DNA from 2 places in the Pseudopedobacter sp. genome. Region 1 is predicted to be linked to the other one. Evidence: riboswitches for the same ligand, from Rfam matches in the RefSeq annotation. Region 1 holds a riboswitch; the other holds the start of a gene.
The links. A riboswitch is a leader RNA that binds a small molecule or an ion and turns the genes downstream of it on or off. The one in region 1 is predicted to bind S-adenosylmethionine.
Positions count from the first base shown of each region.

Region 1 (7,009 bases):
AAAGACTTCCTGTAAAAGATTTTCCATTTTAAAAACTGTTGGAGTAATGGAAATTTTGCCAGAAACAATTCGGTTATAATCTAAAATTTCATTAACGATATGCATCAAATGCTCCGAGGAATAATAAATTGCATCTATATGCTTTTTTTGAATTTCCTTTTCCTTTTTGATAAGTTCTGAAAATCCTATAATAGACTGAAGTGGTGTTCTAATTTCGTGACTCATATTGGCGAGAAAGCGTTGTTTTGCCATGCTATGGTACTCGGCTTCCTCTTTTGCTGCCTCCAGTTGTTTTCTGTATTTATTTCCTTTACTAACGTCGCGTAATATAAAGTAAAGCAATACTAAAGTTACCAGAAAGAAAACCAGAATAATGATAGTAATTCTCTTAATTCCATAATTAACTACAGCTTTTGCCTGATTATTTTTCGCTTGTATCTGTTTTACAGCTTCAATCTCAACCTGCCGAAGCGTCGTTAGAAGCCTGCTAAACAACAAATCGTTAGTATAAATAAACATCGCTTCTGTATTAAGGAATGTCTGACTTTTTTGTCGCTGTGCTTCTTCAATGGATCGCATAGAAGCTCCTACATTGCGCAATATGCTGTCTTGCCTGTTCAGCGCAATAGTATCCAACTTTACGTTTAGCTCTTCGTTAATAATGTTATATCCGGGATTTTTCGGAGTCTCTTTCTTCTTGCCAAAAATCCGGTTAAAAAAACCTTTCGATTCTTCCGCCTCCCGCTTTTCCTCCAGTTCATAGATAGTTGTCGTTAGCGTTCGTTTTTCCGACTCCAGAATGGTGCTGTCCGTTTTTCTTGCATTTTCCTCAACCAAATCGTTAATAGATTTTAGTTGACTTTCGAGTGATTTATTATTTAAAAAACCTCGTCTGTCTGCCAGGTATTCATTAAATAATTTATCTCTTTCTTTTAAAAGCTTTTTCATCGACACTATCCTTGCAAGCTGGATAGTATCATCCTGATATTTAAGTTGAAGCGAATCAATTATTGCTACAAGTTCTTTTGACTCCTTTTGTAACTGCTTGTAATTACCCTTGCTTTTCAGACTAATAGATTTCTGAAGTTGCTCTAATCTTACCACCTTCAGAGAGACATTATTTACTAAACGGAGGCGATCTGTTGGCTCAGAAACGTTTTCTACGGTATCCAGAATTTCATCAAATGCAATTTTTGCCGTCTCCCAAGCAAGATAAAGGGCTACGCAGGCTATAATGGATGCGATTACAATTTTCCATTTGATAGATTTTTGAAATTTATGTTTGGGCTTTAGCACCATATGAACAAATATATTCCTTTAATAATCTAAACGAAAAAAAGTCCTGTTACATATCAAAACTTTAAAAATCAAACTTCACGCGGGCTCTTACTCCCCACTCAGAAACTTCCGGATGATTCAGATAATTAAAACGTTTTACAGCATCTACTCTAAGTACCTTAAAAATGTTTCCTAAACCTATACTGCCTTCCATATACGGTTCATTACCTAAGGAATATGTTCTGGACTGTCCATCTGCAAACAGAGGAAATCTGTAAGTGTTACCGGTTAAATTAGGATTATTCTCCGCTCTTAGTCCTCCATAAAGCGCCTTAAATGAAACAATTTCCCGTAATTTCAGATGCTTAACCAAAGGAATTTTATTTAAGAAAAATCCATTAAAATTATGATCAATATTGAGGCTCACATAACGGTCGCTTACAAATTCCAGAAAGTTCATCAAATTATAAGCATACATTTGGTAAGCATAAGTTTGGTTTGCCCTGTGTATACTTAACAGTGGAAAAGGTAATTTCCCAAACATGTAAGCTCCCTCTGTTCTAACGTCTGAATATCCAAATTGCGAAAGGTAAAAACGTTTATCTATACTTCCACTCAGGCTATGATAATCATATTCGCCGCCTAAAACGTTTCTTAACCCCACACTATATCTCAGGTTAAAAATTGGATACTTATTTACAAAACTAGTTCGGTATACCTTACCCTGGTAAAACTTCTCATGAGGTGCATACCTTAGACTGAGCGAAACCTCACTGGTAGTCAATCTGTTTACAAAATTCTCTGAGTAAGTTTGGTAGTATAAACCTCCCGCCGGACTTTGGCTCCATTTTTTAAGCTGCAAACCATAAGAAAAATGATTTTCAAATTCCTTTATATATTCTATTTTATAAAAATCGTTATATAAAAGCATGTCATTTACGCCACGCTTAAAAGACAATAAAATGTTATCTTCCTGTATAAATTGAAGTTCTTGTCCGGGAATTTTCGTATCTCTCTGGAAACTTACCTTTATAAAATGCTGGGGAAAAGTATATATCGATTTATGATTAAAAGCGTAAGCTCCACTTAAATAATATTTCCATTTTTCGTCTTTAACTCCATAAGCCAGATAATTCTCGAAATACCAATTCTTACTAAGCTCTGTCGTAGTACGCCCGCCAACACGCAATCTAAATCCCTCTACATTATTAAAACTGTAAAAAGTATTAAATGGCCCCATATCATAACCACCCAGGTTCTGATAACCGGCAATCAGCAACGTAGCATATTTTACGGTCCTTCTGAAGGATGGAATCGTTTGTAAAGAATCTATATTTTTGTAAATACTCAATTGGTTATGTGAGATCGTATCCAATCTGTTTTCATTCCAGAAATTATCATTTCTCAAAACCGGCTTGGGTTCTACCGCAGTTATCTTCTCTTCCTTAAATACACTGTCCGGTAAGGGTTTGTTGATTTCATAATTTCTAAAAGTCACACTTCTATCACCAATAAAACCAAACCCTTTTTCCTTATTAATACCAAAGTCTACCGACAAGTGGCTTTTATTTAAATTATAGAGATTATTTTCATCGCTCTCGAAATCCAGATCAATATTCATTCCTCTAACAAAGTTGAGATTGATGTCTTTATCTACAGATAAACGGGCTTTTTTAACAGCGTATTTTCCATCAAGCGTTATATACAACTTTCCATTGAATAACATATCTCCTTTATTTCTGGCAAAAAAAGATAATTCAACCAATCTCGGCTCGGTATTTTTAACAGTATCCGTAATAAAATATTTATAAAACGTAGGAGCAGAAGTTGCAATAGGGCTTAAAAATTCATTACTAATAATAGAGATATTGTTTGAATAGATATCAACATCTTCATACATCCTTTTAAAATAGTTCTGCAAACCTTTATTATCTACATATTTTTTGTCAAATTCTGCCTGCTTTTCCCCTATAATAACTGTCTTTTTAAAATTCGGATCTTTTCTGAAAAAATTATCCGACAATTTTTCTTCTATATAAACCGGGAGGATATATTTACCACCAAACTTACCGGAATCCTGCTCCTGAAATAAAAACTGATAATTCTTAAAAAGCTTATTATTCCTGAATTTGTCAGATATATTGTCCATAGAGAATGTCATTTTCTCATATTTCCGATAAGAAATAGTATTTAAGTCGGCAGCCCTGTTAGAATCTTTGTGTTCTATAACTTTCCTTATCAGCTCGACGGCAGGGTTATCTTTATTACTATATTTTGCCTTATTCTTTTTAGTAATTACGATCTGTTTAAGCTCTTTGGCAGAAGGATTCATTAAAACCTCTATTCGTTGAGTTTTACCCACAGTAATAGGAACTATTTTTGTTTCATATCCCATGTATACAAATTTCAAAGCACTGTATGATGCACTTGTACTGATGGTAAAAAAACCATCCATGTTTGTCTGCGTTCCGGCTTGCGTTCCGTTAAAAAAAATATTGGCAAAAGGGATTGTTTCTTTCGTAGACGCATCTTTAACTACCCCACTAACTATGGTTTTTTGCGCAAAAACTTCTGTTCCTAGTAAACTCCAAATGAGCGTTACTAATACATATCTTAACATAAGATTTCAAAATTGAGATCACCGCTAAAAAGGATTCTGATGAATTACCTTTTGTAGCGAAAAATATGTTGCAATTTTAAGAGAAGTTTTCTTGACTTTTCTAATAAAAAAGTCAGATATTCTAATTTTTACATTTTGGAAACATAAGTTTCGCGTAACGATTTCTCGCCATTTAAAAGCATCTGCTTAATTATTTGCATTTCATCAAACTATATTGCATCTTTGCATCGCTTATAAAGAAAGACGGAGGGATTAGACCCTACGAAGTCTTAGCAACCTGTGCTTACAAGGTGCTAAATTCTACTCGGTTTAAAACAGGTGTAAATCGGGAAAGATAAGTAAGAGTTCACGGACTTAAATACATGCCGGATTTTCTTCATTAAGCTTTTGCTAACAGCCATAACAGATGGAATTTGAATTGTTAAATTCTTAATAGTTATGTTGCATTGTGACGGTGTCATTATGAATATCAGAGAAGAATTAAAAAAACGTATTTTGGTTATAGATGGTGCAATGGGTACCATGATCCAAAATTACAAACTTAATGAACAGGATTTTCGTGGCGAGCGGTTTAAAGACCATCCTTGCGATGTTAAAGGCAACAACGATTTGCTAAATATTACCCGCCCGGATATCATCAGAGCTATTCACAAAGAATATCTTTTAGCTGGTGCCGATATTATTGAGACTAATACCTTCAGTACGCAGAGGATTTCCATGGCAGACTATCAAATGGAAGATCTCTCTTACGAATTAAGTTATGAAGGCGCAAGAATAGCAAAGGAAGTCGCTTTAGAGGTAACTGCTTTAAATCCGGACAGACCAAGATTTGTTGCCGGTGCAGTGGGACCCACTAATCGAACGCTTTCCATTTCTCCAAATGTAAATGACCCTGGATTTAGAGCTATTTCTTTTGACGAATTAGAATCAGCTTATTATGAACAAATTAGAGGTTTAATTGATGGCGGTTCCGACATAATTCTGGTAGAAACTATCTTCGATACCCTAAATGCGAAAGCTGCAATTTTTGCCATAAAAAGATACGAGCAGGTTATAGGCAGGAAAATAGAAATCATGATTTCCGGTACCATTACGGATGCTTCGGGACGTACACTTTCCGGTCAGACCACAGAAGCATTCTGGAATTCTATGCGCCATGGCGATTTACTTTCTATCGGCTTAAACTGTGCTTTAGGAGCAAAAGATATGCGTCCGTATATACAGGAGCTATCAGAACTGGCAGATGTTTTTGTTTCCGCATACCCAAATGCCGGCTTACCAAATGAATTCGGCCAGTATGACGAAACGGCCGAGCAAACTGCTGGTCTTTTAGACGACTTTCTGTCGTCCGGCTTCCTAAATATGGTAGGTGGCTGTTGCGGAACAACACCTCAACACATAAAACGAATAGCAGAAACAGCAGCAAAATATTCACCAAGAAAAGTAGCACAGCCAGAACGCTGGATGCGTTTATCTGGCCTGGAGGCAGTAAATATTAAACCTGATAGTATATTCGTAAATATTGGTGAGCGTACCAACATTACCGGTTCCCCAAAATTCTCTAAGCTTATTTTAAGTGGAGATTATGAGACTGCACTTTCTGTTGCCCGTCAGCAGGTAGAAGGCGGTGCGCAGGTTATTGATGTCAACATGGATGAAGGAATGCTGGACTCCGTTGCAGCAATGACTAAATTCCTTAATCTGATAAGTTCAGAACCTGATATTTGTAAAGTACCGGTAATGGTCGATTCTTCTAAATGGGAAGTGATTGAGGCTGGCTTGAAATGCTTACAGGGAAAAGGAATTGTCAACTCTATCTCGTTAAAAGAAGGTGAAGAAAAGTTTAAAGAATCCGCCAGAAAGATAAAACAATACGGTGCAGCAACAGTAGTTATGGCTTTTGACGAAAAAGGTCAGGCCGACAATTATGAACGCCGTATAGAAATTTGTAAAAGATCTTACGATATACTGGTGAATGAAGTTAACTTTCCTGCAGAAGACATCATTTTCGATCCAAATATTCTAACAGTGGGTACCGGGTTGGAAGAACATGCAAACTATGCCGTAGATTTCATCAATGCAACCCGCTGGATAAAAGAAAATTTACCTTATGCCAAAGTAAGTGGCGGGGTATCAAATATATCGTTCTCTTTTAGAGGAAATAATCCGGTAAGGGAAGCTATGCATTCGGCCTTTCTCTTCCATGCCATTAGAGCCGGTTTGGATATGGGTATCGTAAATGCGGGAATGCTGGAAGTCTATGAGGAAATTGAACCGGAATTATTGGTTAAAGTAGAAGACGTTCTCTTAAACAGAAGACCTGATGCCACAGAAATCTTAGTTGATTTTGCCGAGACTGTAAAAAATAAAGGAAAAGTCGTCGTAAAGGATGAAGAATGGCGTAAAGGAACTGTAGAAGAAAGGCTTTCTCATGCTTTAGTAAAAGGTATTGTTACTCATATTGATGAAGATGTTGAAGAAGCTCGACTTAAATATGCCAGACCTTTAGAAATTATAGAGGGGCCTTTAATGGATGGTATGGGTGTTGTGGGCGATCTTTTTGGTTCCGGAAAAATGTTTTTACCGCAGGTAGTAAAATCGGCAAGGGTAATGAAAAAGGCCGTAGCGATTCTTCTTCCCTATATCGAAGCTGAAAAGGTAGAAGGAGAAAGCAGTTCGGCGGGTAAAATTTTAATGGCCACGGTAAAGGGAGATGTTCATGATATCGGAAAAAATATCGTTGGTGTTGTTCTGGCTTGTAATAACTTCGAGATTATAGATCTTGGGGTAATGGTTCCTGCCAGCACCATTCTGGAAGAAGCAAGAAAACATAATGTTGACATTATTGGCTGCAGCGGACTAATCACTCCTTCTTTAGACGAAATGGTTCACATTGCAAAAGAAATGGAACGCGAAGGATTTAAAATCCCTTTAATGATTGGTGGTGCAACTACGTCCAGAATTCATACCGCAGTAAAAATAGACCCTAATTATAGTGGTCCGGTTATTCACGTTTTAGATGCTTCCAGAAGTGTTACTGTTTGCAGCAATTTATTAAGTAACGAAACCAGCACCGCATACAAACAGCAAATAAAAGAAGACTATGCGAAA
Region 1 covers NZ_JBEBVH010000011.1:1,089-8,097, reverse strand. The annotation lists gene ABWO41_RS01560 (ATP-binding protein) at 1-1,299, opposite strand, end outside; gene ABWO41_RS01555 (DUF5686 and carboxypeptidase-like regulatory domain-containing protein) at 1,361-3,898, opposite strand; SAM riboswitch class I at 4,127-4,239, shown strand; gene metH (methionine synthase) at 4,361-7,009, shown strand, end outside.

Region 2 (7,009 bases), on a different contig from region 1:
AGGAAGTGGAGTTTGTTGGTTATGATAACGTAGTAGCTAAATCTAAAATATTAAAATACAGAAAAGTAAAGGCCAAAGGTAAAGAACAATATCAACTGGTGTTGGACGTAACTCCGTTTTACGCAGAAAGTGGGGGGCAAGTTGGTGATGCGGGCTTTTTAATTGGTGACTCAGAAACAGTTGGAATTAACGATACGAAAAAAGAAAACGGTTTAATTATTCATTTTGCAGATAAACTTCCAAATGATCTGAATGCTGAATTTAGTGCAAAAGTAGATGTAGTTAAAAGAACACTTACAGAGAACAATCACTCGGCGACACATTTATTGCATGCAGCATTAAAAACAGTATTGGGAGATCACGTTAATCAAAAGGGATCTTTGGTTAATGAAGACATTCTACGTTTCGATTTTTCTCATTTTTCTAAAGTTACAGATGCTGAAGTCGCACAGATTGAAGCTATAGTAAATCAGAAAATAAGAGAGAATATTGCATTAAAAGAAGAGCGCAATGTGCCTTATCAAAAAGCATTGGAAAGTGGTGTAACGGCATTATTTGGTGAAAAATATGGTGACTATGTTCGTGTAATCACTTTTGATGATAATTATTCAAAAGAGCTTTGTGGAGGAACTCATGTGGGGGCAACAGGACAAATCGGTTATTTTAAAATCGTTTCCGAAAGCGCAGTTGCTGCTGGAGTAAGGCGGATAGAAGCCATTACAGCTTTAAAAGCAGAAGAATATATCAATAATCAAAGTCGTCTATTAACAGAAATTAAGGAGCTTTTAAAGAATCCAAAAGATCTTACCAAAAGCCTGGAGACTTTGTTAGAAGAAAATAATAAACTAAAAAAAGAGATAGAGAAGTCTGTTTTGGAAAAAGCGACAACGCTTAAAGAAAGATTAAAAGAAAAGGCCAAAATTGTTAATGGCATTAAATTTATTGCACAAGAAATTGACTTACCTAGCCCAGATGCAATAAAAAATCTGGCTTATCAATTAAAAGATATTTTTGATAATCTGTTTTTAGTTTTAGCATCCAGTATAGACGGAAAACCTAATTTAACGATTATGATTTCTGAAAATTTAGTTCAGGAACGTGGTTTGGATGCTGGTAAAATCATTAGAGAATTAGCTAAAGAGATTAATGGGGGCGGAGGCGGACAACCTTTTTACGCAACCGCAGGAGGTAAAAATCCGGAAGGTTTAAAAATCGCTCTTGAAAAAGCTGAAAGCTATTTGGTTTAAAGTATGTAATTATAATATTAAAAATCCTGTCTGTTTGCAGACAGGATTTTTAATATTATAAATGAATGGTGTAGTAGATCTCTGTTTTGACAAAATTGTGCCAGTACTTATAAAATCTGTTTACCAGTTTCGGCAACAAAAGCGCCATCATTCAGGATTATTTCTTTTTTAAGAATAAGTTCATCAATAGTTAAAGTTCCAATGATGTAATGATAGTCTTTGGAACTGTAATTCTCGGAAATATCTAAAAAATCAATCTTATCTAATAAATCAGAAGTGTTAAATCGGAGATAAATTTCGATAACTTGTTTATTATTTAATGCAAGTTTTGATCCTTGCTTCGCTTTTTTATACTCGTATTTGTATTCATACCTCAATGCTGAAACATCGGAAAATACAGCCGCACCGGTAGGATGTCCTCCTGCACCTTTTCCAAAGAAAAACTGTTGATCTGCAAAAGCAGCTTGTACGCTCACCCCGTTATATTCATTTTCCACGTTGAACAGGAAATCGTCTTTAGAAACCAGTTTAGGTAATACATAAATTCCCACATTGGCATCATCTAATTTTCTGGCGATAGGTACTAGTTTTAATTTTTTGCCTTTTTCTTTTGCATATTTCAGGTCTTCATTACTTAAATTTTGGATGCCAATATTTAGAATATCATCCGGATTTATAAATATTCCATAAGCATGAGCAGTAGCAATAGCAACTTTATATTTAGCGTCATAACCGCCAACATCCAAAGTTGGGTCAGTTTCCGCAAACCCTAAATCCTGGGCCTGCTTTAAGGCTTTGTCATAAGGCTGATTTTCATTAAATACCTTAGATAGAATATAGTTAGAAGAGCCGTTAAATATTCCGCTTATGGCGAAAAGTAATTCATTATCATAGTATTCTTCCAAATTTCTGATAATAGGAATGCTGCCACATACAGAGCCTTCATAAAGCAGAGAAGAACCATGTTGTTCCTGTAATTGTACCAGTTCTTCTAAATGGGTAGCGATCATTTTTTTATTTGCAGAAACTACGCTTTTCCCTCTTTTTAAAGCTTCTGTTACTATTTCATAAGCTGCGTCAGCATCATTAATCAATTCTATAATAGTGTTGATTTCAGGATCGTTCAGTATTTCCCATCGGTCTGTAGTAAAAAGAGACTCGGGAAGAGTTCTTTTTTTATTAGGATCTTTAATTGCAATCTTTTTGAACTCGAAGTTCAGATTTTTTGAAACAGAGATATCATACAAACCTTGTCCAACAACACCAAAACCGAATAGTCCTATATTTAATTTTTTTCCCATTTATGCTGTAAGTAATTTTTCTTGTTTTATTTCTACACTTTTTTGTTGCAAAAAGTTCGAAATGATATTTTCTAATTTTTTGACTTCCAAAAGAAATCCATCATGACCGTATACAGAATCAATTTCATAATACTTGGCCCCAGGAATATGTTCTGCTATTAATCTCTGTTCTGTCGCAGGAAATAATAAATCAGAAGTAATACCTATAGAAAGTGTACTGGCTTTTATTTTTCCTAATGCATGCGCTATACTTTGTCTGCTGCGTCCCAAATTATGACTGTCCATGGCTTTAGTGAGATAGTAGTAGCTATAAGCATTGAATCTTTTAACCAATTTCTCTCCCTGGTAATTTTGATAAGAAGAAGCTTTAAAATAAGCTGTTTTATCCAGTTCGTATTCAGTTTGGGTCTTGTTGTAGCATATTGCTGTTCTATAAGATAACAAGGCAATACTTCTTGCCGTTTTTAGTCCTTTTTGCCCGCCATTTATCTGGTTAGCATAAAACGTCCTGTCTGTTTCAATGGCTAATCTTTGTGATTCATTAAAGGCTATTCCCCATGGAGAATGAGCGGCATTAGTGGCCATAACAATCAGATTTTTCATTCTTCCAGGTTCGATAACAGCCCATTCCAATGCTTGCTGTCCTCCGAGAGAGCCACCTATTAAAACGTCAATATCTTTGATGTCGAGGTGATCGGCTAAAATTTGATGTGCCTGTACCAGATCTCTAATAGAAAACTGCGGAAAGGAAAGAAAATAAGGGTGTCCAGTGCTGTGATTAATGCTTAAAGGATTAGTAGTTCCATAATGTGAACCTATGATATTAGCACAAACTATAAAATGATTCTCGGGATTGAAATAATCGTTTAAGCCAAATAAACCTTTCCACCAATCAAAAACATCTGAGTTTGCTGTTAAGGCATGGCATACCCAAACAACATTATTTTTTTCTTTATTTAGCTTGCCGTAGGTATGATAAGCAATTTCCAGATTTTCCAATTTCTTACCATTCTCCAGCCTAAACTCCTTTTTATGTTGGTATACCTTAAAATTCATTTTATAGTCTATGCTTCTATTTTTGAAGACGTTTAAAAATATGTTATACTGATTTTCCGAAATAAATTTGGAATAGAATCTCTGCCCAAGGTATTTCGGACAGAGACTTATTCAATCATAAGAAATGACGATATTTTTAAACACAGTCTTATTACTAAATTGTGGCAAGAGCTTGCTCAAAATCAGCTTTGATATCATCTATATGCTCTATACCAACCGAAACCCTTAATGCGGCTGGTTTAACACCGGCAGCAATTTGCTCTTGCTCACTTAATTGTTGATGAGTAGTTGCAGATGGCTGGATAATTAATGTTTTTGCATCTCCCACATTTGCCAGGTTACTGGTTAACTTAAGTGCATTGATAACCTTTGTTGCATTTTCTTTATCTCCAACAACTTCGAAAGATAAGACGCCACCGAAGCCATTTTTTAAATATTTCTTAGCCAATGCATGATAAGGAGAAGATTCCAGACCAGGGTAATTTACCGATTTTACTTTCGGATGCGTTTCCAACCATTTTGCTAATTCTAAAGTATTATCCACATGTCTCTGCACTCTTAAAGAAAGTGTTTCTAAACCTTGAATCAATAAGAAGGAGTTAAAAGGAGAGATTGCTGCACCATAATCTCTTAAACCTTCCACTCTTGCCCGGATAATAAATTGAATATTTCCAAAAGGACCATTTACACCAAATACATCAGAGAAAACCAGGCCATGATATCCTTCGGAAGGTTCTGAGAATTGTGGGAATTTTCCATTACCCCAGTTGTAATTTCCTGCATCAACAATTACACCTCCAATACTTGTTCCGTGACCGCCTATCCATTTAGTGGCAGCTTCAACAACAATATTAGCTCCGTGTTCAATAGGTCTGAATAAATAACCTCCTGCACCAAAAGTATTATCTACTATAAAAGGTAAATCATGTTTTTTAGCAACTGCAGCTATTCCGTCAAAATCAGGGATATTGAGTTCAGGATTTCCAATAGTTTCTACATATAAAGCTTTAGTATTTTCATCAATCAGTTCTTCGTAAGATTCAGGATTGTCATTTTTTGCAAATCTGGCTTCAATGCCTAAACGTTTAAACTGTACTTTAAATTGATTGTAGGTACCGCCATATAAACGACCAGTAGTAACAAAATTGTCTCCAGCTTGAAGAATGTTTGTTATAGTAAGAAACTGTGCGGCCTGGCCAGAAGAAGTTGCTAAAGCAGCAACGCCACCTTCTAAAGCAGCAACCCTTTTCTCAAACACATCTGTGGTAGGATTCATAATTCGGGTATAGATATTCCCAAACTCTTTTAAAGCAAAAAGATTTGCTGCATGTTCATTATTATTAAAAACATAAGAAGTAGTCTGATATATTGGAACTGCTCTTGAACCGGTAGTAGGATCCACTTCTTGTCCTGCATGTACTTGTAAAGTCTCGAATTTCAAATTTTGTGTTGACATTTCTTGTTAGATTAAAGTTTAAATTAATTCTGTTTTTTTAGATTATGCGATTTGCACAAATTCTTTTACAAATTTCTGCAATATAGGCAAAGATTTGCAGTGCCTGGGAATTAGCACATACAGCAACACATACAACAATTAGCCATAGATTGGTGATATAGACTAATATGTGTTATACTACGTTGATGTAATTTTCCAGAATTGTAAAAAATAGATTTTTTCATGTCTTAATTATTTATATTTCCCTTTCGGGGCAGGATTTGGCACCTTTTCCGTACTTGTTGGAAGGTTGCCAGTGGGTCGTAGAGCCTGATCTCTTACCACTTCTTTATAAATCAAGACCTTTTAAAGAGGAATTGATCTTGGTATTTCAACCAATATGATGCAAACTTAGTAAATAATATTTTATACTTCCAAATTAAATTTTGGATTTTTATAATTTGCTTTAATTTTTTTAGATCAAAACCAGAATAAGTTACAAATTTGTGTCCAAATCCATTATTAAATCCTCTAGATTTTCTAATCCAACGGACACCCGAATTAAATTTTTTGGAGTTTTGGAGTCTGGCCCTTCAATAGAGTAACGATGTTCTAATAAACTTTCTACGCCGCCTAAACTTGTTGCCTGTGTAAATATCTTTACATTGTTTACTAATCTCCTGGCCGGATCTTCACCTCCTTTGACACAGAAAGATAGCATTCCTCCAAAAGAAGTCATTTGTTTACGGGCTAAATCGAACTGAGGATGAGATTTTAAACCGGGATAGAACACACGTTCTATGGCAGGATGAGCTTCTAAATATTTTGCCAGTTCGAAAGCATTATATTCATGGCCTCTCATTCTGTAGGCTAAAGTTTTAATACCACGTGTTACCAGATAACAATCGAAAGGGGAGGGAACCGCACCACCAAGGACCTGCAAGTTTCTCATCCTTTCCCAAAAAGAATCCTTCTCTTTGGTAACTACAGCACCTCCACAAACATCAGAATGTCCGTTTAAGTATTTGGTTGTCGAATGCATAATCAGATCGGCGCCTAAAGCAAGTGGCTGTTGTCCATATGGTGTGGCAAATGTATTATCTACAACAAGTTTTAAATTGTGTTTTTTTGTAACGGCTGAAATAGCAGTTATATCTGCTATTTTCAATAATGGATTGGAAGGTGTTTCTACCCAAATCATTCGGGTGTTACTTTTAACATATTTTTCTATCTCATCTACTTGTGTTAAATCAACAAAATCCAGCTCTATAATACCCTTAAAAACAAATTTTAGTTGGTTTCTTAGTCCGTGGTACATGTCATCCGGACAGATTACGTGACTTCCCGGTTCTAAACATTGGAAGACAGACATGCCTGCCGTATTCCCTGTTGCAAAAGCACAACAATCTGCACCGTTTTCTAATTTGGCAATAACGTTTTCTAAAGATTTTCTGTTCGGATTGTCTATCCGGCTATACATGTAACCTGAAGGATAGCCACCGTCTTCTCCTCTTTCAAAAGTACTTGACAAAACTATGGGTTGGGTAACTGCGCGACTATCTTCATCCAGTTTATTTCCAGCATGTATAGATATGGTTTCAATTTTCATGTGGAGTTATTTTGAGCTAAATTAGAAATTTAGAAACTAAATAACCTTAAAAAATCATTTTTCTGTTCATGCGGTAAGTTCTTTACATTAAAAAAACCTAGTACATGCTATTATTTCTTATTTTTGAGAAAAAATTGCTGATGAATAACGATCACCAAATAGAAAGCCTTCTCAGTAACAATAACTTAAACCCGGGTTTAAGAAAAATAGCAGAAAAAGTTAAGAACGAAGAAAGAATTAGTTTTGATGAAGGCGTCTATCTTTACGAACAAGCCGATCTCCCATATTTAGGTATTTTAGCAAATTACATACGTAATAAGAGACACGGAGATTTAACCTATTTCAACAGAAATTTTCATAT
Region 2 covers NZ_JBEBVH010000056.1:3,254-10,262, forward strand. The annotation lists gene alaS (alanine--tRNA ligase) at 1-1,247, shown strand, start outside; gene ABWO41_RS05915 (homoserine dehydrogenase) at 1,355-2,548, opposite strand; gene ABWO41_RS05920 (homoserine O-acetyltransferase family protein) at 2,549-3,604, opposite strand; gene ABWO41_RS05925 (O-acetylhomoserine aminocarboxypropyltransferase/cysteine synthase family protein) at 3,759-5,060, opposite strand; SAM riboswitch class I at 5,293-5,397, opposite strand; gene ABWO41_RS05930 (trans-sulfuration enzyme family protein) at 5,536-6,648, opposite strand; gene mqnE (aminofutalosine synthase MqnE) at 6,789-7,009, shown strand, end outside.
Region 2: it holds a riboswitch for S-adenosylmethionine, as region 1 does, so the genes downstream of both, ABWO41_RS05925 (O-acetylhomoserine aminocarboxypropyltransferase/cysteine synthase family protein) here and metH (methionine synthase) in region 1, are expected to answer to the same signal.